DNA from 3 places in the Mesorhizobium sp. M0276 genome. Region 3 is predicted to be linked to each of the others. Evidence: riboswitches for the same ligand, from Rfam matches in the RefSeq annotation. Region 3 holds a riboswitch; each other region holds the start of a gene.

Region 1 (7,254 bases), on a different contig from region 3:
TCGCCCGATCCACAAATGCTGACCACAGCTCAGGTAAGCGAACAGATTGAAAGCCAAGGAAGCCAGATTTTCAAGGCAATCAAGCAGGAGTTTCCAGACGACTACGACGTCGTCGTGGAAAAAATCACGGCCGTGGCCAGACTTGGAAATGTCGATCAGGTGCGAAATGCGAGCAGGATGGCTGTCGCCGATCTCAGGCGAAGATACGCATCCCTGCTGTCCTCGGCTCCGGACGGCAAAGCCGCCGAAGCGCTGCGTGCACAATCGGATATGCTCAACCATGTCATGGCGCGGGAAACCGCTGCCATCTGCAACAACTACCTTCGTGAAGGGCCGGATGCACTCGGCACGCCGGACCAGGATTTCCTGATCGACATGGACAAGGTCGGCGCCACCCTGTTCCACGCTTTCGGCGCAGCGAAGAATGGCAGTCTGCCGGCCGCCGCTGCCAGCGACGGAGACTGGTCGCTGCTGGCCGACGCTTTCATCAACGCTGGCGGCACTCCCGCCGAGATGACTGCCATTGCCAATATGAGCCGGGAATTCGAAGGTCTCTGCCCAGCCGTAGCAAAACTCTACGCAGCCGCCCTGCCGCTGCAGGGTGAACCCGGGCGACACATCAAAACCACTCTGCTCTATGAGATCGTCCGGAATTGAATCGGTCGGGTCTGCTGATCTGTGGGTCTGACGTAAAGCTGCCGCACCTCGTGAGCTTCTTGGCTGGCCAGCCATTTCCTCGAAGGTCGAGAGCCGATTGGCTCCCTACCCCAGAGCTGAATTGCTGAAATACTTCGCGAAATCAGGGCGTTGCGTCAGAACTTTGCCATTGGCATCGCGCAGGATTCCGGACGCGAAGAGGTAGTCGCCGATCGCTTCCATCTTGGCCGTATCCATCGTCCCGATGGCGCCGCTTTGGCTCCGCAGATAATGGCCGTCGACCAGCATCTTCAGTGAAGCCTCGATCAGTGCCGGGTTGGTCAGCGTATCCTTGTTGGCGGCGACCAATAGGGCTGCCGCCTCCTCGCGATGATCAACCGCGAACTGGTAACCGCGCCGCGTTGCCTGGACGAAGGCGGCAGCAGGTTTCGGATTTGCCTCGAGATAGGCTTCGCTCGAAGAGATCAGTGTCGTGTGCTCATCGGGCACGCCGTAATCGGCATAGACGAAACTGCGCTGCTTGATACCTTTCAACTCGGCATCAACGCCTTCCCAGGTCGACACTTCGAGCGTGAAGTCGACCGAACCGTTGGCCAGCGCCTCATAGGCTGAGGTACCCAGCGTCACCGTCTCGAAATTGCCTTTGCCGCCGTCGTGCCGGATGATCGTGCCGATTAGTGCGTTTTCCCAGGCGCTGCCGAAGCCGCCATAGGTCAGGCCGTCGAGATTCCGCGGGCTTTTGATCTCGCTGCGAGCCGCGTTGAAAACCACGCGGCCGGTTTCGGATTGCACCACCGCGTAGACGCCCTTCAGGTCGGCCCCGGCGGCTTTCTGGGTGAACAGGCTGATCGTGCCGTTGATGCCGAAATCGGCGACGCGGTTGGCGACCAGCGTGCCAGCACCGGCATCGCTGTAAGGCAGGATCCCGACCTCGAGTCCAGCTTCGGAATAGAACCCCTTGTCGCGGGCGACGAACAGGCCGATGTGATTGGTGTTGACCGTCCAGTCGAGTGCGACGGTAACCTTTTGCGCCGCCGATTGTGCCCGGGCTCGCCCCGATCCGGCAAACAGCGGAAGGCCGGTGGCAAGGGTCAGCAGCAGAGCCTGCCGGCGCGTCAAGTCAATCATGGTCATTTCCTTTGGATGGGTTGGGGTTGAGGATGATGTCGAGGATCTCGGCCTCGAGCGCACTTGCCTGGCGCGCAGCATCGCCGCCGAGGCTGCGCGGTCGCGGCAGCGGCACCTTGATTTCGCGCACGATGCAGGCCGGGCGCGCCGACAGCACATAGATGCGGTCGGACAGGAACACGGCTTCGCGCACATCATGGGTGATCAGGAGCGCCGTCCAGCCGTGATCCCGCCACATCCGCTCAAGTCAGCGCTGCATCGCGGTGCGCGTGAGCGCGTCGAGCGCGCCGAAAGGCTCGTCGAGCAAAAGCATGTCGCGCTCCTGCACCACCGTGCGCAGCAGGGCCGTACGCTGGCGCATGCCGCCGGACAGCTGAGCAGGAAAATGCCGCTCGAAGCCAGCAAGCCCGAACTCGGCAAACAGCGGCGCAACACGTGCCCGCGCCGCCTTGCGCCCGATGCCCTGCACTTCGAGCCCCAGCGTCGTGTTGTCGAGAATGCGTCGCCACGGCATCAGCGCGTCGCGTTGCGGCATGAAGGCGAAATGCCTGCCGTGGTCATCGAGGGCGCGCCGTCGAACAACATCTCGCCCTCGCCGTGCTCGGCGCCGGTCAGAAGCTGGAACAGCGTCGACTTGCCGGCGCCTGAGGGCCCAAGCACCGAGACGAACTCACCAGCGCCGACACTCAGCGAAATATCGGCCAGCACGTCGAGCCCACCGAACGCCTTGCGCACATGCCGCAGTTCGAGCCGGCTCATCGCCGCTTCCCTGCGGTTTGCTTGCCCTCCCAAGGCATGGCAATGCGCTGCAACAGTACGGTCAACCCGAACAGGGCAAGCGTAAGCGCTGCGCTGACGCCGACAGCGGCCAGCACCAGGTCGGGGCGGAAATCGTTCTTGGCGTTGAGCATATAGATGCCCAAGCCCTTCGCCGCACCCGCATATTCGGCGAAGATAGCGCCGACCACGGCATAGGTGATGGAGATCCTCAGGCCAGCAAAGAAGTAAGGCAGCGCCGAAGGCAGCCGCGCCAGCACGAAGATGCGCCAGCGCCCTGCCCCCATGGCGTGCAGCATCTGGCCGATCTCGGCCTCGGTCGACTCGTAACCCTCGACCAATGCCACCAGCATCGGAAAGAAGGTGACCAGCGCCACCAGCATGATCTTGGGCGCCAGTCCGAAGCCAAACCACAGCACCACCAGCGGCGCGATCGCCACCAGCGGCAATGTCTGGCTGAAGATGAAGACGGGAAACAGCGCGCGGCGCAGCGGCTGGAAAAAGTCGACAAGTATCGATAGCGCAAAGGCGACGCTGAGCGAACAGGCAAAGCCAAGCAGCGTGGCGCGGATGGTCGGAGCGGCGTTGTCGATCAACGCCTCGCGATTGAGCATCGCTTGCTCAAGGACGCGTGACGGCGCCGGCAGTGTCGTCGGCTTGATGCCGGAATAGATGGCATAAAGCTCCCAGGCCAGCAGGAGCAGTCCGACCGACATCGTCACCGGTACCGCCTTGACAAGAAGGCTCGCGATCGGGCGCGAAGAAACTGGGGATGGGACCACGGCAGGTAACCTTTGACGGCCTCGCATAGGCGGCGGCTGTTTCAGACGGCCGACGGGCTGTTGGCTGAAACCGTGACGTCGAGGGTTACGTGGCCGGCACCCGGTCCGAAGCGGCAGAAGGCCGCGTCAAGCGCCGAAAAGATCGCGCCCGCATCACCGCGCAATTTCGTGCAGAAATGCTTGGAGCGCTCATAGACGCCCGACTGCTTGAGAAAATCGATGCAGCCGTAGATCTCATCCATATGGTCGTCGGTGCCCATCACATAGAGCGAGAACTGCGCTGCCGCCGGCTGGCCAGTCGAAGCCGCGCCGCGCACCGCCGCGATGGCCGCATCCCTGCGCGGGCCGAGTGGCCCGACCGGTCCGCCAAGGGCATCGGAGCGGCAGATCGGATCGTCCGGCTCGCCCGGGCAGCCGCGTGAGATGGTGGCTGACAGCACGCAATGTTTACCGCTGCGCGCCGCCGCCACGAAGAGGTCGCGCATGGCTGGAAACAGCACCTCGGGTGGCCCGACCAGCAGGGTCGAGATGTCGTCGGTCTCGATCCGGAGCTTGTCGCGATAGGGACCGAGCGCGCCCAGCGCGCCAAGGATGACGCCGACGAAATCGTCGGCCATGGGATATAGGGAAATCTGTGCGCCTGAAAACATGGCCCGCCTCGCTCCGCTGGTATTACCCAGATCAGCTTTTAGGGTCTGTGGGCTTGCCGCCCCCGTCTCAGCCCCGACCGTACGGAGCACCCCTGTGGATGCGCGGGTTAAAGCACCAATCAAACCGAAGTGAAAGCCATTTTTTCAGCGCGCTGCACCAAAAAGCATTGCGCCAGGCGTGGTTCTTGGGTCGAAGACGCCGATGTTTCTGGAGCGAAATTTTATCGGGAACCTTCGCTGCCGCGACCGGTTGTCCCCATAGTCGCAAATGCGATCACCTTCGTAGAAACAAGCGACGAGTTCACAGAAATGGAGACAAACCATGTTCATGAAAATCCTCGCAGCTTCGGCTCTCACGATTGGTCTGGCCATGTCAGCCATGGCGCAAAGTGCCGGCAGCAATAACGCAAGTGGCGATGGCGCCGGCAGCGGGAAGTCGGTGACTGTGGAGCCGAACACCCCGGCTTCGCCGAATACGGTTAGGCCCGGTACTGTCGACCTCGGCATAACCAACAGCACGACCGGCATGCCCGGCGACATGAATTCGAACGCAGATCGAAATTGCCCGGCCGGCCCGCAGGGCGCGCAGCCTGACGCCACCCACACCTCGCCGGGCACCTCTGTGCCGACGGTCAACGATAACCACTGCGGTAAGTAGGCCATTGCCGGCAACCGAGGAAGCCGCGAGCGCATGCTCCGCGGCTTTTTTGGGCGCCCGCGGAACCGGGCACTCCTAAACAAGGCCAAGCTGGCATTATCGATCTTTTCAAGCGGGGCGCGGTCTCGCAGCCGCCAAGGGTCAACGTCATACCCAACGCAGCAGGCGTTACCCCCCGCAGCGTGTTCCTAGCCGCGCTTGATTTGCCACGTGGCGTGCTAAGATGGCGCAGTCCTTGATATCAGGCGCTCGACGGCTGCACCGAGGTGACAAGGCGCAGTGACCTGAAAGGGCTTGGCCTGCGACGAAGCCGCTCGACGGTCTCGTCGAGCCGGCACAGTCGCCGGTTGTGAAGTCTACGAAACAGCCTTTTCGCGAACCGGCAGCTTCCAGCCCGGCCTGACGAAGTGGCAGGTGTAGCCGTTGGGATATTTCTCCAGATAGTCCTGATGCTCAGGCTCGGCTTCCCAGAAGGGACCGACCGGCGCCACTTCGGTGACGACCTTGCCCGGCCACAGACCCGAGGCATCGACATCGGCGATAGTGTCCTCGGCGACGCGCTTCTGTTCGTCGCTGGTGTAATAGATCGCCGAGCGGTAACTCAGCCCGACATCGTTGCCCTGCCGGTTGCGGGTCGTCGGATCATGGATCTGGAAAAAGCGCTCCAGCAGCGTGCGATAGCTGATGATGGCCGGGTCGAAATTGATCTCGATGGCTTCGGCGTGGGTGCCGTGGTTGCGATAGGTGGCATTGGGCACGTCGCCGCCGCTATAGCCGACACGGGTGGAGATGACGCCGGGATAGCGCCGTATTAAATCCTGCATGCCCCAGAAACAGCCGCCGGCAAGAACTGCACGTTCGGTCGAAGTCGCCATATCACGTCTCCTCAAAAGCAATTCCACGAAAAGCGTGTAGCGATTTTCCGTCTGGAATTGCGCAAAATCAACTTGGATCTCCCATAAATGGGCATTGTCTCTTGCTCCGTCCAGCGGACCGCCGACCTGCTTCAGTTGCTCGTTTGGGCGAGGCTGTCGATCGCATTCGCCAACTGCGGCGCGCCGGGCGGAATGGCGGCAAAGCTGACCACCACCGGCGGCGCCCTGAGCGACCAGTCGAAAAGAACGGTTTTGACCGGGACGTTGCCCACCCACACCTGCAGTCGAGGTGGCACGTCGCGCCCAGGCCAGACCAGCAGTATGCCGTGGTCGCGCAGCCGATCCTTGGTGATCCAGGGGGCATACTGCATGTTCAGGTCTGTGAAGATCGACGGCTTGTCATAGGCGTTGAGGCCCGCCAGCGACGCGATAAGGGGATGGCCGCCGACGATGTCGAGCCGACCGGGCGCGGCCGCGTGCCAGACGACCTCGGCCTCATCCGATATCTTCTGCGCCGGCCAACAGACGGCGTCCATCCGTCCACGCAAATTGCATTTCGTCCAGCGGATCCCCGCATAAGCACCAGATATGCCGATGATGCAGACGAACGCGCAGATCGCCAGCTTTCGCATCTCGACGGTGCCGAGGCGGTGGCCCAGCAAGGCAAGCGCCACAACGCCAGCAAGATTGTACATCGGCGCGCCCCAGGCCTCGCCTGCCCCGGTGAACAGGGACGCCACCATGACGAGGAGCGCCGGGCCAAGCCCCATCCACAAGAGGTAAACGAGAATACCGCGCCCAACGGGCTCTTGCGGCGCCGCCGAGCGCCGCAGCAGCCCTGATATCGCCAGCACCAGAACAAAGCCGCAGAGCCCGGCCATCTGGACGCCGATATAATAGAAGCGGGAGCGATGGGCCAGCACCCACTGATCGCGCCAGGCGGCATAGGTCAGCGGCAGGAAATCGACGCGGTTGAGTTCGACGGCCAGCGGCGCAGCGACAGCGACGAAAACCACAAGGCCAAGCCATGGCCAAGGCGTGGCGAGCCGACTGCGTGCCCGCGGGTCGGACAACAGCCAAATCGCGCCGAACAGCAACAGCAGAGCGGTGGAAAACTTGGCGTAGAGCCCGACGCCCGATACGAGTCCGAGCGCAAGCCACCAGCCCGGCCCACCACCACGCCCTGCACGCCACAACAGCCAGCAGATAGCGGCCCAGAAGGGCATCTGCGCGTAGTCATGATTGAACTGCGGGGTCGGCCAGCCGAAGAAATAGAGAGACGGCATCAAAAGCACGGCAGCCAGCGCACGCTTCTGCCCTATCAGGTCACGGGCCAGTAGATAGACCAGGACGAAAGTCGCCGAGATCGTCAGTTGGGCCAGGAAATATTGCGGCCAGCGGAACGATCCGGTCAGAAGATGGCTGGTCTCGAGCAGCCATGCGGGAAGCTGTGGATGCTTGTAGCTCAACAGCACCCATTCGCGGCCCCACATGAAGCCTTCGACGACATCGTTGGGCGGTGAGACGTTGACAAGTGCGGGCGCCACCGTCCAGCAGAATATCTGCATCACGCACAAAATCGCCAGCAAATACAAGGGACGACGGGTTAGACTGGACAAAACCGATGGGGAATCGATGCCGGCGGCAACCAATCCCGCCGGTACCCAGTCGTCCATGGATCCATCTATCCCCGCCATGCGGCGCTTAGATCACATAGTCCGGTTTGA
Region 2 (7,254 bases), on a different contig from region 3:
CTTCAACGCGGCCTTTTCGGCAGCACTCAGGATACGGAAAGATCCGCTGACCGAACGCGCGACCGCATCCAGCGAGGTGCTGGCCGAAGGTGCCGCAGTCAACAGCCGGTAGACCTGACCGCCGGCACGGATCACGGCAATGTCGAACTGCCATCCTTCGGCGCCGGCATGCGCCGTCGCCGCCTCGTTGCCGTTGATCGTCTCCTGCTTGACGCTGCTGTCGTCGAGGCCGGCCACCCAGCCGCTGCGGATATAGTCGGTCAGCGCGCGGTTCTTGTCGATCGAGACGCCGTCGAAGCGGATCGCCATATCGCCGGGACCGGTTGCCGTCACCGCGGCCGCCGAATTGTCGATGATGAAACCCTGCGGCACCGAGAAGGACACGCCGAGGCCCGGATGCAGGAAGGTTTCGCCGCGCACATAGCCTTCTTCAGGCGTGTCGCCATAAAGCAGGCCGTCTATGCCGGCGAGGAAGGAATCGCGGTCGCGCGAGCCGACGCCCGGCGCGCCGAACTGGCGGGCATGGCGCTGCGCCAGATCGATGCGCTGCGGCGTGTTGGGGTGCGTGGCCAGGAAGTCGAGGCTGGCATCGGTGGCGCCGCTGATCGAACGAAAGTCCGTATAGGCCGACATCGACTGCAGGAAGCGGCCGGCGGCGAAAGGATCGTAGCCGGCTTCGCCGATCGATTTGATGCCGATGGCGTCGGCTTCCAGCTCTTGGTTGCGGGAGAATTGCGCCAGCCTCAGCTTGCCGCGGATCAGCGCCGCCTTGGCGGTCGGGCTGTCGCCCAGCACATCGGAAACCACTTTCGTCGCCAGGCCCTCCTCGGCCTCCAGCTGCTGGCGCTGCAGGCCGTGATTGGCGGTGACGTGGCCCATTTCATGGGCGATGACAGCGGCAAGCTCAGCCGAATCATTGGCCAGCGCCAGCAGGCCCCGGGTGATGTAGAGATAGCCGCCGGGCAGCGCGAAGGCGTTGACGTTGGGCGAATTCAGGATGGTGATGCGATAGGTCTGCGTCGGGTTGGCAGACACCACCGTCAGATTGCCGACCACCTTGGCGACCATGCGCTCGAGCTTGGGGTCGGAATATTCGCCGCCATAAGTCGCCAGGATGCGCGGGTGCTGCGCTTTGGCCAGTTCGGCGAGCTTGTTGTTGGCGCCAACGTTGTCGACCGTGATCGGCTTGTCGGAAGGCTGGAAGCCGGACTCCTGTACTTCCGGCGGCATGAACATCTGGCAGCTCGCCAGCGCCACGGCAAAACCGGCCAGCGCAAGAAAACGCGCCAGCGGATTCATTCGTAGTCTATCAACGCCGATCGCCAGAACGGTTTCCTTTCGGGTCCCGGCGCATAACCACGAAAACCGGGGGCGATCTTCGGAACACGTCATGCGCTATCTTAAACTGCTGCAGCATCCGTTGCACGTCCCTCGGGCGGGCGGCGGATGCTGCAGGCAAATCACGTCCTGTGCCGGACCAGCAGGTCGGACCTAGCCACACTCCTCCAGTCATGGCAAGCAAGCGCCACATCGCCTGGAGCCGGTTTGACCGTAAATTATGTCCGCTTCCGGGCAATATCTCGTGATAAACCGCCACTCTCGCCGATATAGCGCCGGAACACTTCGGGACCAGCCCCAGTGAAGAAATCATCTGCCTTGCCGATTGCCGCGACCATTCCATTGTCGAGAAACACCATGTGCTCGCCGATGCGGCGAGCGTCTTCAGGCTGGTGGGTGACAAACAGCACCGTCATGCCACGCTCGGCATGAACGGCGGCGACCAGATCCAGCATATCATCGCGCAAAGCGGGCCCGAGCGACGCGAAGGGTTCATCGAGCAGCAGCACCGGCCGGTTGCGCACCAGGACACGGGCCAATGCGACGCGCTGGCGTTCCCCGCCGGAAAGTTCGCGCGGCAGGCGCTTTTCCTTGCCTCCAAGACCGGTGCGCACAAGTGCTTCGGCGATCGCGGCGCGGTCCGCCTCGGTCAGCCGCAGGGCTGGCGAGCGGCCGAGCCCGACATTCTGCTCGACGGAAAGATGGGCGAAGAGGTTGTTCTCCTGGAACACCATCGATACCGGCCGCGCCGAGGCCGGGTCGGCGCTGACGTCGGCGCCCCCGATCAGCACGCGGCCCGACTGTGGCATCTCGAAGCCGGCGACCAGATTGAGCAGGGTCGACTTGCCCGACCCGCTCGGCCCCATGATGGCGGTGATCTTCGACGTGGCGAACTCGACGTCGAAGACGAGCGGCATCTCTCCGTAGCTGAACGACACCCTGTCCAGCCGCACCGGCGCGCCTTTTTCGAGCCGGCTGACCTTTCCATCAAGCATCCCGGACCCTCTCCCTTCCCAGCCAGTGCGCCGCCACGATCAGCGCGAGGCAGACGAGGCCCAGCAGCAGTGCCAGGCTGGCGGCATCCGCGGTGCGGTAGCTCCCCATGCGCGCCAGGAGAAGGTAGGGCAATGTCTGCACGGAATCACTGCCGAACAAGGCAATGACGCCGAGATCGCCGAGCGACAGGGCCATGGCGAAAGCGAAGGCGGTGGCGAGCGGCCGCCGCAGCGACGGCCAGTCAACCAGAACCAATCGGTTCCAGCCCGCTATGCCGAGCTGTGCGCAGAGCCGTTCGTGACGCTCGCTGGCCGCATCGTAGGCGGGACGGACGGCGCGCAGGGCGAACGGCATCGCCATCACCGCGTTGACGGTAACGACCATGACCGGGGCGATGGCGAAGACATCGCCGACATGGCGCAACAACAGGAACCAGCCGGCGCCGACGACGATCGGCGGCACGACCAGGACAAAGCCGGCGCCTGAATCCGTGACATGCTCTAGCATTGTCCGGGGACCAGCGCGGCGGTTCAACGCCAGTGCCCGCCGCGCCATGGTCAGCGCCAGCGACAGCATCACCGAGAGCAGCGCAGACAGCAAGGCCAGCACCGCACTGGTCAGAGTCGCCTGTCGGACAGTGGCCTCACCAGCCAGCCGGCCGAGGTCGGCACTCAACCCGGCCGACACCGTCGCCGCCATCGGCCCGACGACGAACAGCAGCGCCAAGACGATGAGCATGGCGTTCAGCCAGCTCTCGCTCCTGTTGACGGAGAGATAGCGGCGTTGGGCAACCGGCAGGTTGGTGTCGCCGACCACATTGGCGCCAAGCCGCGTCAGGGCCAGCACCACGATAAAGGTCAGGACGATCTGCAGCAGCGTCAGCGTCACCGCCCGCGCGGGATCGAAATCGAAGCGCAGCGCCTGGTAGATGCCGACCTCCAGCGTCGTCGCGGCCGGCCCGCCGCCGAGCGTCAGCACGATCGTGAAGGATGTGATGCAGAGCATGAAGATAAGCCCGGCGACACCCGGCAATGCGGCACGCAGCGTTGGCCATTCGATCAGCCTGAATGCCGGGCGCGCCACCATGCCGAGCTGGCTCGCCAGCCGCCATTGGTCGGCTGGTATAGTCTGCAGCGCCTCGAGGAACAGCCTTGTCGCCAGCGGCAGGTTGAAGAAGACATGGGCGACGAGAATGCCCGACAGGCCGTAGATACCCGGCCAGCTTCCACCGCCGATCACCGTGAGCACGCCTGCGAAATAGCCGGCGCGGCCATAAAGCGCCAGCACGCCGAGTGCCGCGACGATGGCCGGCAGCGCCAACGGTACGGCGAACAGTTGCAGGATGAAGGCGCGGCCGAAGAAGCGTGGGTGCCGCGACATAGCGCGTGCGACGAACAGTGCAGGCACGACGGAGAGCAGCGTCGACAATACCGCTTGCCAGAGCGTGAAGCGCACGACGCGCAGGAGATAGGGATCGAAGGCTGCCCAGGCGCCAGAGAGGTCGTGGCCGCCTTCGAAAAGCAGGCCGGCAAATGCGCCGCCGATGAGCAGCGCGATGGCGGCGAGCGCCAGGATGCCAGCTGTGATGCGGGGGTCAGACGCGCGTTGCACGCTGGGCCACCTGACTTGAGGTTCTTAGCGAAGGCCGCGCTCCGTCGCGCCCCCCTCCGTCCTGCCGGACGTCTCCCCCGCTAGGGGGGAGATTAGCCGTTACCCATGCCTTCGCCAACCTCCAACGTTGCCGGGGACGAGCCCCCAGCAAAGTAGCTGATCTCCCCCCTTGAGGGGGAGATGGCCGGTAGGCCAGAGGGGGGTGGCTTGGCGCAAACATCCGAGGTGGCTGAGCCCTACTTGCTCATCGCCGTCAGCCACTCATCCACCCAGGCCTTGCGGTTGGCGGCGACCTGCTCGGGGCTGAGCAACAATGTCTTGGTCGGCTTGACCAGTTTGTCGAAGGCCGGGTTGAGCGGCTTTTCGGTCTTCCCGGCCGGGAACATCCAGTTGGTTTCGGGGATGGCATCCTGGAATTTCGGCCCTGTCATGAAGGCCATGAACTTTGCCGCCAGCGGGTTCTTGGCCCCTGTCGTGGTGATGCCCGCGACCTCGATCTGGAGATATTCACCCTCCTCGAAAGAGGCAGCCTGGTAGCGCTCTGTCTTCTCGGCGACCATGTGGTAGGCCGGCGAGGTCGTATAGGACAGCACCATCGGCGCTTCGCCCTTGGTGAACAGGCCGTAGGCCTCACTCCAGCCCGGCGTCACCGTCAGCACCTTCGCCTTCAGCTTGGCCCAGGCCTCCGGCGCCTTGTCGCCATAGACAGACTTGACCCACAACAGCAGGCCAAGGCCCGGCGTCGAGGTGCGCGGATCCTGAATGACGATCTTGTCGTCGGTGCTGCCTTCGACCAGTTCCTTCAGGCTCTTCGGCGGGCTCTTCAGCTTCTCGGTGTCGTAGACGACAGCGAAATAGCCGTAATCGAAGGGGACAAAAGTGTCGTCGCTCCAGCCGCCCGGCACAGAGACGTCCGCCACCGCGCCATGCGGTGCGAACAGGCCGGTGGCCTTGGCGTCGGCGGTCAGATTGGTGTCGAGGCCGAGCACGATATCAGCCTTGGTCGATGCGCCTTCCAGCCTGACGCGGTTGAGCAGCGCGACGCCGTCGGCGACCGAGACGAACTCGACATCGCAACCGCATTCGGCCTCGAATTCCTTCTTCACCACGGGACCCGGACCCCAGTCGGCGGTGAAGCTTTCATAGGTGTAGACGGTGAGTTTGTCCTTGGCCAAGGCCGGTCCGGACAAGACCAAGGTCATGGCTGAGACAAGAGCGTATAAGAGCGTGCGCATCGGCGCCTCCTTCGTTCGAATTGAAAGGAATTGAGGCGTCGGACTGTCCGAAACGTCTAATCCCTCCGCCGGTACAAACCGGATCAGGTTCAGCGGGTTGGCGAGACTGCCTCTCAGCCGGTCCGCGAAGATCGCGTCCGGCACCCCGTTAGAGCGTTTCGACACATAGGCCGGGCCGATCCCCCACGCAAGTGGGAGTTTGCCGCCTTCCGTTTCCGTTGCCGGGCTGGTAAGGGCCACACGATATGAGCACATTCACCATCCTGCTTGGCGGCGACCTCATCCGCACGCCACGGCTCGACCGCCAGGTCGAAGGCTCCCGCGTGATTGCCGCCGACGCCGGCATCGGCCATGCGCGACTGCTCAGCCTTGTCCCGGAGCTGTGGGTGGGGGATTTCGATTCCGTGCCGGCCAACCTGCCGGACGATCTCGCGACTGTTCCCCGCCGGACTTTCCCGGCCGAAAAGGACAAGACTGATGGCGAACTGGCCATCGCCGCCGCACTGGAGCTCGGCGCGACCAGCCTGGTGCTCGCCGGCGCCTTCGGCGGCAAGCGCGCCGACCACGCCTTCCTGCATCTGGCGCTGGCCCTGCGGCTGGCCGAGGCCGGGACGGATGTGCTTTTAACCAGCGGCGCGCAGGAGGGTGTCCCCTTGCTCCACGGCAAGGCTGGCTTCGACTATGCCGACGGCACGTTGTTTTCGGTGCTCGGCTTTTCCCAACTCGCCGGCCTGACCGTCACCGGCGCCAAATGGCCGCTGAACCACGTCGGGGTGGCGTTTGGCTCGTCGCTGACCATTTCCAATGAGGTCAGGGGCCGCCTCGAAATCGCGCTGGGCCACGGCCGCGCGATACTGCTCGCCCATCCCTATCCCTTGCCTGAAAGCTGATATGGCCCCGCCCCTTCTCAATCTCGACGGTATAAAACTGACCTTCGGCGGCGCGCCGCTGCTCGATGGTGCCGCCTTGACGGCGTCGGCAGGCGACAAGATCGCGCTGGTCGGCCGCAACGGGTCGGGCAAGTCGACGCTGCTGAAGATAGCCGCCGGCCTGATCGAGCCGCAGGACGGCGAGGTGTTCCGCCAGCCTTCGGCGACCATACGCTATTTGCCGCAGATGCCCGACATGGAGGGTTTTGCCAGTGTTCGGGCGTATGTCGAGGCCGGACTTGGCCCCGCCGACGACCCGTACCGCGCCAGCTATCTGATGGAGCATCTCGGCTTGTCTGGCGAGGAGCGGCCCAACGACCTATCCGGCGGCGAGGCGAGGCGCGCCGCCCTTGCCCGCGTCATGGCGCCCGAACCCGACATCCTGCTGCTCGATGAGCCGACCAACCATCTCGATCTATCCGTGATCGAATGGCTGGAGGAGGAGCTTGTCCGCACCTCGTCTGCACTGATCGTCATCTCGCACGACCGCCGCTTCCTCGAGCGTGTATCGCGCGCCACGGTCTGGCTCGATCGCGGCCAGACCCGCAGGTTGGACAAGGGCTTTGGTCATTTCGAGGAATGGCGCGACCTGGTGCTGGAGGAAGAAGAGCGCGAGCAGCACAAGCTTGGCCGCCAGATCGTGCGTGAGGAGCACTGGCTGCGCTATGGCGTGACGGCGCGGCGCAAACGCAACATGCGCCGGTTGGGCGAATTGCAGACCATGCGCCAGCGTTTTCGCGGCCATCGCGGGGCCGAAGGATCGGCCACTATGGTGGCCAGCGATGCCGCAGAATCCGGCAAGCTGGTGATCGAGGCCAAGAATATCGAGAAGAGCTTTGGCGATCTCACCGTGGTCAAGGGGTTTTCGACTCGCATCCAGCGCGGCGATCGGGTCGGCCTGGTCGGGCCGAACGGTGCCGGCAAGACGACGCTGCTGAAGATGCTGACCGGCGAGATGAAGCCCGATGTCGGTTCGGTGCGGCTCGGCACCAATCTGGAAATCGCCACGCTCGACCAGAAGCGCGAGGCGGTCGACCCGCAGGAGACCTTGGCGCAGTATCTCACCGACGGACGCGGCGAAAACCTCGTCATCAATGGCGAGCAGCGCCATGTCGTCTCGTACATGAAGGATTTCCTGTTCAAGC
Region 3 (7,254 bases):
GATTGGATTGACCGAGGCAAAGTCAATTTCGTCCGGCTGCATTCTTTTGGAGCCTCTTGAAAGCAAACAGCTTGCCTTCACGCACGCTGTCTTCAAGTGATCTCGCCTTCGCCAGATGCGCTGCAATCGCGCTGGCCAGCATGCAGCCCGTCCCGCGCATCGATACGGCAAGGCGCGGCATGTCAAAGCGGATTGGTCCTTGATCCAAGCGCAACAGAATATCGGTCGATCGGGGTCCCGCCGCGTGGCCGCCCTTGAGCAGCAGGGCCTGCATCCCGGCCACCAGCAATTTCTGGCCTTGCCACACTGCGCCGTCTTCATCCACCGCTGGCTCTAAGCCAACAAGAAGCGCCAGCTCGATGAGATTGGGTGTGACGAGGCGGCAAAGGGGCATCAGGTCGCGTTTCATGGCGGCGATGGCCCTTGCGTCCAGCAGCGCCCGGCCTGACGTCGAGGCCAGCACCGGGTCGAGTACTGCCGGCACCTGTGGATTTTCGCGTAGCACAGCCGCGACGGCAACGACGACCTCAGCCGTTGCCAGCATGCCGATCTTGATTGCCGCCACCTTGTTGGCCTGCAGCGCAGCGCGCATCTGATTGGCCACAAGATCGGGCTGCGAAGGATGGATTTCCATCACGGCTTCGTGCGTCTGCACCGTTAGCGCGGTGACGGTAAGGCAGGTGCGCACGCCAATGGAAGAGATCGTCTCGATATCGCGTGCAATTCCAGCCCCACCGCTGGAGTCTGATCCGCCGACCACGAGCACATGCGGTTCTCGCCTCAGCGCCATGGCTTTGTCTTTTCGATCCATTCTCGCGTGCGCGCTTCGGGATCGGCATTCAACGTGATGTCGGTGACCACTGCCGCGCTGTCCGCACCAGCCTTGAAGACACCGTCGAGCCGGTCAGGGGTGAGGCCGCCTATGGCGACTAGGGGAATGGGTACCACCCGATGCTTCCACTCGCTGATCCGCTTGAGCCCTTGCGGCGCCCATTTCATCTGCTTCAGGACCGTGGGATGGATGGGGCCGAGCGCGATATAGTCGGGCTCGGCAGCGATGGCCGTTTCCAGTTCTAGATGATCGTGCGTGGAAAGCCCGAGCTTCAATCCGGCGTACTTAATCGCCAGCAGGTCGGCCGCAGCCAAATCCTCTTGGCCGAGATGGACGAAGTCGCAGCCTTCCTCAATGGCGAGCCGCCAATAGTCGTTGACGATCAGTTGGCAACCATGGACCGCGCAGACGCCGTTCGCGCGGCGGATTTCCGTCCGTAGCGTGGCCTCGTCCCTATCCTTGATGCGCAACTGAACCAGCTTGACGCCAAGCGGCACCAGCCGTTCGATCCAGGCGGCGCTGTCGACGATCAGGTAGAACGGATCGAGCTTCATGAAAAAACTGCCCTGCCAATTGTCGGCGTCGACGGCACGGCGACCTCGCGCGGTTCGAGCATTCCCGAGCTGAAAGCTTCGCGACCGGCCTCGACCGCCTTGCCGAATGCTCGCGCCATGCCGATCGGATCGGCCGCCCTGGCGACCGCCGTGTTCAGGAGCACGGCGTCAAAGCCGAGTTCCATGACAGTCGCCGCGTGCGACGGTCGCCCGAGCCCTGCATCCACAATCAGCGAGACCCCAGGGAAATGTCCGCGCATCGAGCGCAGCGCCGTTATGTTGACCGGTCCGAGGGCGGAACCGATCGGCGCGCACCACGGCATCAAGACCTTGCAGCCCGCCGCAAGCAGCCGCTCGGCGACGACAAGGTCGTCGGTGGTATAGGGGAATACAGCAAAACCGTCCTCGCACAGGATGCGGGCGGCTTCTACCAGGCCGAACACATCCGGCTGCAGCGTATGGTGGTTGCCGATCACTTCGAGCTTGATCCAGCTCGTACCGAAGACCTCGCGCGCCATCTTCGCGGTGGTGACCGCTTCCTTGACGGAGTGGCAGCCGGCAGTGTTGGGAAGGATCCTTGTGCCCAGCGAGCGGATCAGCGACCAGAATTTTTCGCCGGCCCTGCCGCCTGCCATCTCACGGCGCAACGAGACGGTCACCACCGCCGTGCCCGAAGCCCTGACTGCATAGGCAAGGATGGCCGGCGAAGGATATTGAGCCGTGCCAAGGAGCAGGCGCGACGGAAGCTCGGTTCCATAAAGCTCCAACATGATCTAGCCTCCCTGCATGGGCGAGAGGATTTCGACCCGGTCGCCATCGCTTAGCTGGAATTCCGCCCGGTTGGCTTTGTGCACGAGGTCGTTGTTGACGGCGGTCGCGAGCCAATCACCCTCATAGTCAAGCGCGGCAAGCAGCCCGGCCAGCGTGGTGGCGGCAACCTCATGCGCTTCGCCGTTGACCATCAGTTTCATGAGCAAGCTCCTTGGTTCTGTCTTGACTGAAAACCAGGTCGGCAGCCTGGCGCGCCATGGCGGGAGCCAGGAGAAAACCGTGACGATAGAGCCCGTTGATCGCGATGATTCCACCGTTCGTTTCGACGCGCGGCAGGTTGTCGGGAAAGGCCGGACGGACGCCGACACCGGTTTCAACGATCTCGGCCTCGCCAAAGGCCGGATGGAGGGCATAGGCGGCACCCAGCAGCTCCATCATCGAACGAGCCGTCACCGGTCCCGTGGACCGGCTCTCAATCATCGTCGCGCCAATCATGAAACGGTGGTCGGTGCGTGGCACCGCATAAAGCGGAAAGCGCGGATGCAGCAGCCTGACCGGGCGCGACAGTGAGATATCAGGTGTGCGCAGGATCAGCATCTCGCCGCGAACGCCGCGCAGCCTGTCATTGGCTGCTGCCATTCCCGTGCAGTCGATCTGACGATCGAACCCGGAAGCACGCCGGACGTCAGCGCAGAAGTGGAATTCGACGCCCATCGCCGCCAGCCTGTCATGAAGTGCCGCCATCGCCTGACGCGGGTCGAGATGGGCTTCGTCGGGGAAGAGCAGTCCGCGGCGGAAGCGGCCGGCGAGGTCGGGCTCGAGCAACACGATTTCATCTTCATTGACACGCCGATGACCCGAGGTGCGGCTGGCGAACCGGTCGAGCTCGCCCGCATCACGCGGCGCGGCCACGACAAGTGTTCCGGCCCGTGTCACGTGACCCGGCAGTACCGCATCCCACCAGTCGGCGGCATCGCGTCCGAGATCCAGCACCGGCTGCTCGGCGCTTTCACGCTCGCACCATGGCGCCAGCATGCCGCCGGCGAACCACGACGCATTGCCGCCAAGGGTATGTGTTATCTCGGCAACGGTCACCGTCGCGCCACGTGTGGCGAGCTCGAAAGCTGCGGTGAGGCCGGCGACACCGGCCCCCTTGACCAGGACCCTCATGATCGCTCACGTGGCTGAGGTATGAGCGGTGCGCCGGTCTCGTCCGCCGGCAGATAGAGATCGCCGCCCTCGCGGTATTTCGCCGCCATCGCCGCCATGCCCTCTTTCTGTGCCTCGGCGCGGATGTCGTGAGAGATACGCATCGAGCAGAATTTCGGTCCGCACATCGAGCAGAAATGTGCCAGCTTGTGCGCCTCCTTGGGCAAGGTCTGGTCGTGGAAGGACCGTGCGGTTTCGGGGTCGAGCGACAGGTTGAACTGGTCCTCCCAGCGGAACTCGAAGCGCGCGCGGGAAAGGGCGTCATCCCTGACTTTCGCCGCCGGGTGGCCCTTCGCCAGGTCGGCCGCGTGCGCTGCGATCTTGTAGGTGATCACGCCGGTCTTGACGTCATCGCGGTCGGGAAGGCCGAGATGCTCCTTGGGCGTGACGTAGCAGAGCATGGCCGTTCCGAACCAGCCGATCATCGCCGCGCCGATGCCGGAAGTGATGTGGTCGTAGCCCGGCGCGATGTCGGTCGTCAGCGGTCCAAGCGTATAGAACGGCGCCTCGCCACAGACGGCGAGCTGCTTGTCCATGTTCGCCTTGATCTTGTGCATCGGCACGTGGCCGGGCCCCTCGATCATCACCTGGCAATCTTTCGCCCAGGCGATCTGCGTCAGCTCGCCGAGCGTTTCCAGCTCGGCGAATTGCGCCGCGTCGTTGGCATCGGCGATCGAGCCGGGACGAAGGCCGTCGCCGAGCGAGAAGGAGACGTCATAAGCGCGGCAGATGTCGCAGATCTCCGCAAAGTGCTCGTAGAGGAAGCTTTCCCGGTGATGGTGCAGGCACCATTTTGCCATGATCGAGCCACCGCGCGAGACGATACCCGTGACCCGGTCAACGGTCAGCGGGATGTAATGCAGCCGCACGCCGGCGTGGATGGTGAAATAGTCAACGCCTTGCTCGGCCTGCTCGATCAACGTGTCGCGGTAGACCTCCCAGGTCAGGTCCTCGGCGATGCCACCAACCTTTTCGAGCGCCTGGTAGAGCGGCACCGTGCCGATCGGCACCGGCGAGTTGCGCAGGATCCATTCGCGGATGTTGTGGATGTTGCGGCCGGTCGACAGGTCCATCACCGTGTCGGCGCCCCAGCGGATCGCCCACACCATTTTTTCGACCTCTTCAGCCATCGACGATCTGACGGCGGAGTTACCGATATTGGCGTTGATCTTGACCAGGAAATTGCGGCCGATGATCATCGGTTCGCTCTCGGGATGATTGATGTTGGCGGGAATGATCGCGCGTCCGCGCGCCACCTCGTGGCGGACGAATTCGGGCGTGACGAAATCGGGGATGGCTGCGCCAAAGCTTTCGCCGTCGCGTTGCAGCGTGCCGCGCAGGATCTCGCGGCCGAGGTTCTCGCGGATGGCGACGAACTCCATCTCGGGCGTGATGATGCCGGCGCGCGCATAGGCAAGCTGCGTCACCGCCTTGCCTGCTTTGGCTTTGAGCGGTCGGTGGCGGATGGGAAATTCCGGCGTCAGGCGTTCGCCCGTCGCGAATCCGTTGTCCTCCGGCCGGACATGGCGGCCGTCACAGTCCTCGACATCGCCGCGCGCCAAGATCCATTCGTGGCGAAGCCGGGCGAGGCCCTTTTCGATGCTGGTTTCGACAGCCGGATCGGTATAGGGGCCCGACGGATCGTAGACGGTAACGGGCGGCTCGCCGGCTGTCGGATGGACGGAGATTTCGCGCATCGGCACTTTGATCTGCGAGTGGATGGTGCCGGGCTTGTGGATCTTCCGCGAGGCGGGCAGCGGTCCCGTCGACACGGCGGGGGTGAGGGCATTCATCGTGAGGCTCCTTTGCTCATGCATTGGAGACCCAGTTCTGTGCCGGAAGGATGAAAAGACGCTTCTGTCGACCTGCCGAAACAGGACCTCGGGCGTGAACTCCCGCAAAGCGCTTGCACCGTCCCTACGCCAGTATGAACTGGATCAGGTTCAACGGGTCACTGCGCCGCGAAAGCCAGCAGTATCTCAGCCCCTTGCCGGGACTCCCCTGGTGAATGCCTCAGGTTGAACGGGCCGGCGCTATTTTGTCAAGCGCATTTGGCCGGCGGTGACGACCGGCGGCTAATCAAAACCGGGCGGAGTGCTCGCGCACGTATCAGAGCAAGTCACGCCTGGAGGAGCGGCGAAGCGCCCACGATAGGCGAGCCATCACGCGGATACCAAAGCTTTTTCAGCACGGCATTTTCGGAGCTAGCCGAAACGGCGTTGCTGTCGCCCAATTGGGTAAGATTGCGTTAGATGTCTGTCTTGCTCGTCATCGGCAATCCTTCCGCGTGAGCTAGACGCCCCGTTTGTTTCCCCACAGCAGAACATGAAGCTGCGGCAGTACAAGCGCCTCGAACCACCTGTCACGGGTCACCTTTTCGACCAGCCATTCCATGCGCTTCATCATACCGGCTATGTCGATGAAATCGTCTTCGTTACCGGGACGCGGCGGCGTGTGATTGCCGGGCTGGAGATAGACGGGCAATTGCGGATAGCGCGCCGCGGCGTCTTTGGCATAGGCATAGTCTTCATCGTCGAAAACGACGAGCTTGAGCGCCATTTGCGGCTTGTCCTGCGCCGCCTCGACGCAGGCGTCGAATGCGGCCCAATCCGTCGTCATTTCACTCGAGGGGGGCTTGGGGCTGAGCACCAGCACGTCGAGATCCGCGAACCATTGCCTGGACACCGAGCCTTGGGTTTCCAATGCAAAGCGGTAGCCCTCACCATGCCCGCGGTCGATCAGCTGGCCAAGCGGCTGGATGGCCGGATTGCCGCCCGACAGCGACACCATCACTGGCTGACCGCCGGAAAGCGCAATGACCTCTCGCCAGACCGCGTCGGCAGACATCATTTCCCAATCATGGCGGAAGCGACTGTCCACCGCATGCAGGCTGTCGCACCAGGTACAGCGATAGTCGCACCCGCCCGTTCTTACGAATACCGTCGGCAAGCCGATCAGCATGCCTTCGCCCTGAATGGTCGGCCCAAAAATCTCGCTCACGCGGATTCCGGGTTCCAACGCGCAAGTCATGGCCGGTATTCCGCCCAGGTTTTCGGTGTCTCGCTCACCCGCACAGCGGAGGTTTCCGGTAGCAGTCTCTTGCACCAGTCGTAGAAGTGGCGGGCCAGACATTCCGCTGTGACACGGTCATGCCACGCTTCGCCGACCTGGCGCAGGAACATGGCTTGTCGACAACGAGGGTGCGCCAAATTATCGAGAGGGCCGATCGGCTCGTGGGCGGCGGCATCCTGACCAAGGCTCAACCGTCCAAGGCCTCGCCTCGATCCGATTTCATGGTCGACTATCCGTATGTGTGGAACTTGGCCGAGAAGCACCGGCTCGGTAGCGCCTACGTCGAGCTCAGGCCGGAGGATGTCGAGGCCGACAAGCGCCGAGGTCACCTATTTCGGGGCTATCTGTGGGACCCGCCGCGCGCCGATCCGGCAGACGGCGAAGCTTGCCCATGCGGCCGGTCGCGAGGTGTCGATGACGCGTCGACCGCTATCGCGACGAGTTCCTGGACCTGATGCGCTCGGGCACGGTCGATATCGCCTTTCCCAACGACCACGAGATCAAATCGCTCTACCAGACCTCTTCCTTCGACGACGCGCTGGCGCGGATTCGCAAGGACTGCAAGATCGCCGCCGTGACCCGCTCGGAAAGCCAAGCAAGTGCCTTTTCGTCCGCTGCACGACCGGGTGGTTGCTTTTGACAAAGCTAAGGCAGGCTCGAAAACTTACGGCCTGAACCCAAACGTGAGTCTGGTGGTCTTCCAAGCGCCGATTTGACCGGTTAGGGTTTGCAGGGGCGCGAACAACCGGATGAACAAACGGAATGCTGCTGGAAAAACTGCAGGCCTGTTGGGGGATGAGCAGCAGCAGCATCTCC

What was found. A riboswitch is a leader RNA that binds a small molecule or an ion and turns the genes downstream of it on or off. The one in region 3 is predicted to bind thiamine pyrophosphate.
Region 1: another riboswitch for thiamine pyrophosphate. It lies ahead of NKJ01_RS14990 (YkoF family thiamine/hydroxymethylpyrimidine-binding protein); the one in region 3 lies ahead of thiC (phosphomethylpyrimidine synthase ThiC).
Region 2: another riboswitch for thiamine pyrophosphate. It lies ahead of thiB (thiamine ABC transporter substrate binding subunit); the one in region 3 lies ahead of thiC (phosphomethylpyrimidine synthase ThiC).

Annotation. Positions count from the first base shown of each region.
Region 1 is NZ_JAMYSC010000016.1:65,103-72,356, reverse strand. It holds gene NKJ01_RS15015 (hypothetical protein) at 1-657, shown strand, start outside; gene NKJ01_RS15010 (ABC transporter substrate-binding protein) at 763-1,785, opposite strand; gene NKJ01_RS15005 (hypothetical protein) at 1,778-2,023, opposite strand; partial or broken gene NKJ01_RS15000 (ATP-binding cassette domain-containing protein) at 2,033-2,544, opposite strand; gene NKJ01_RS14995 (ABC transporter permease) at 2,541-3,371, opposite strand; gene NKJ01_RS14990 (YkoF family thiamine/hydroxymethylpyrimidine-binding protein) at 3,386-3,994, opposite strand; TPP riboswitch at 3,985-4,098, opposite strand; gene NKJ01_RS14985 (hypothetical protein) at 4,317-4,652, shown strand; gene msrA (peptide-methionine (S)-S-oxide reductase MsrA) at 5,009-5,527, opposite strand; gene NKJ01_RS14975 (glycosyltransferase family 39 protein) at 5,659-7,203, opposite strand.
Region 2 is NZ_JAMYSC010000009.1:147,836-155,089, forward strand. It holds gene NKJ01_RS09815 (M48 family metalloprotease) at 1-1,299, opposite strand, end outside; gene thiQ (thiamine ABC transporter ATP-binding protein) at 1,557-2,333, opposite strand; gene thiP (thiamine/thiamine pyrophosphate ABC transporter permease) at 2,326-3,945, opposite strand; gene thiB (thiamine ABC transporter substrate binding subunit) at 4,182-5,180, opposite strand; TPP riboswitch at 5,224-5,338, opposite strand; gene NKJ01_RS09835 (thiamine diphosphokinase) at 5,426-6,070, shown strand; gene NKJ01_RS09840 (ABC-F family ATP-binding cassette domain-containing protein) at 6,072-7,254, shown strand, end outside.
Region 3 is NZ_JAMYSC010000002.1:228,428-235,681, forward strand. It holds gene NKJ01_RS02750 (hydroxymethylpyrimidine/phosphomethylpyrimidine kinase) at 23-790, opposite strand; gene NKJ01_RS02755 (thiamine phosphate synthase) at 781-1,386, opposite strand; gene NKJ01_RS02760 (thiazole synthase) at 1,383-2,156, opposite strand; gene thiS (sulfur carrier protein ThiS) at 2,160-2,357, opposite strand; gene thiO (glycine oxidase ThiO) at 2,326-3,327, opposite strand; gene thiC (phosphomethylpyrimidine synthase ThiC) at 3,324-5,159, opposite strand; TPP riboswitch at 5,263-5,379, opposite strand; gene queE (7-carboxy-7-deazaguanine synthase QueE) at 5,659-6,396, opposite strand; partial or broken gene NKJ01_RS02785 (6-pyruvoyl trahydropterin synthase family protein) at 6,393-6,518, opposite strand; partial or broken gene NKJ01_RS02790 (adenosine kinase) at 6,714-7,027, shown strand.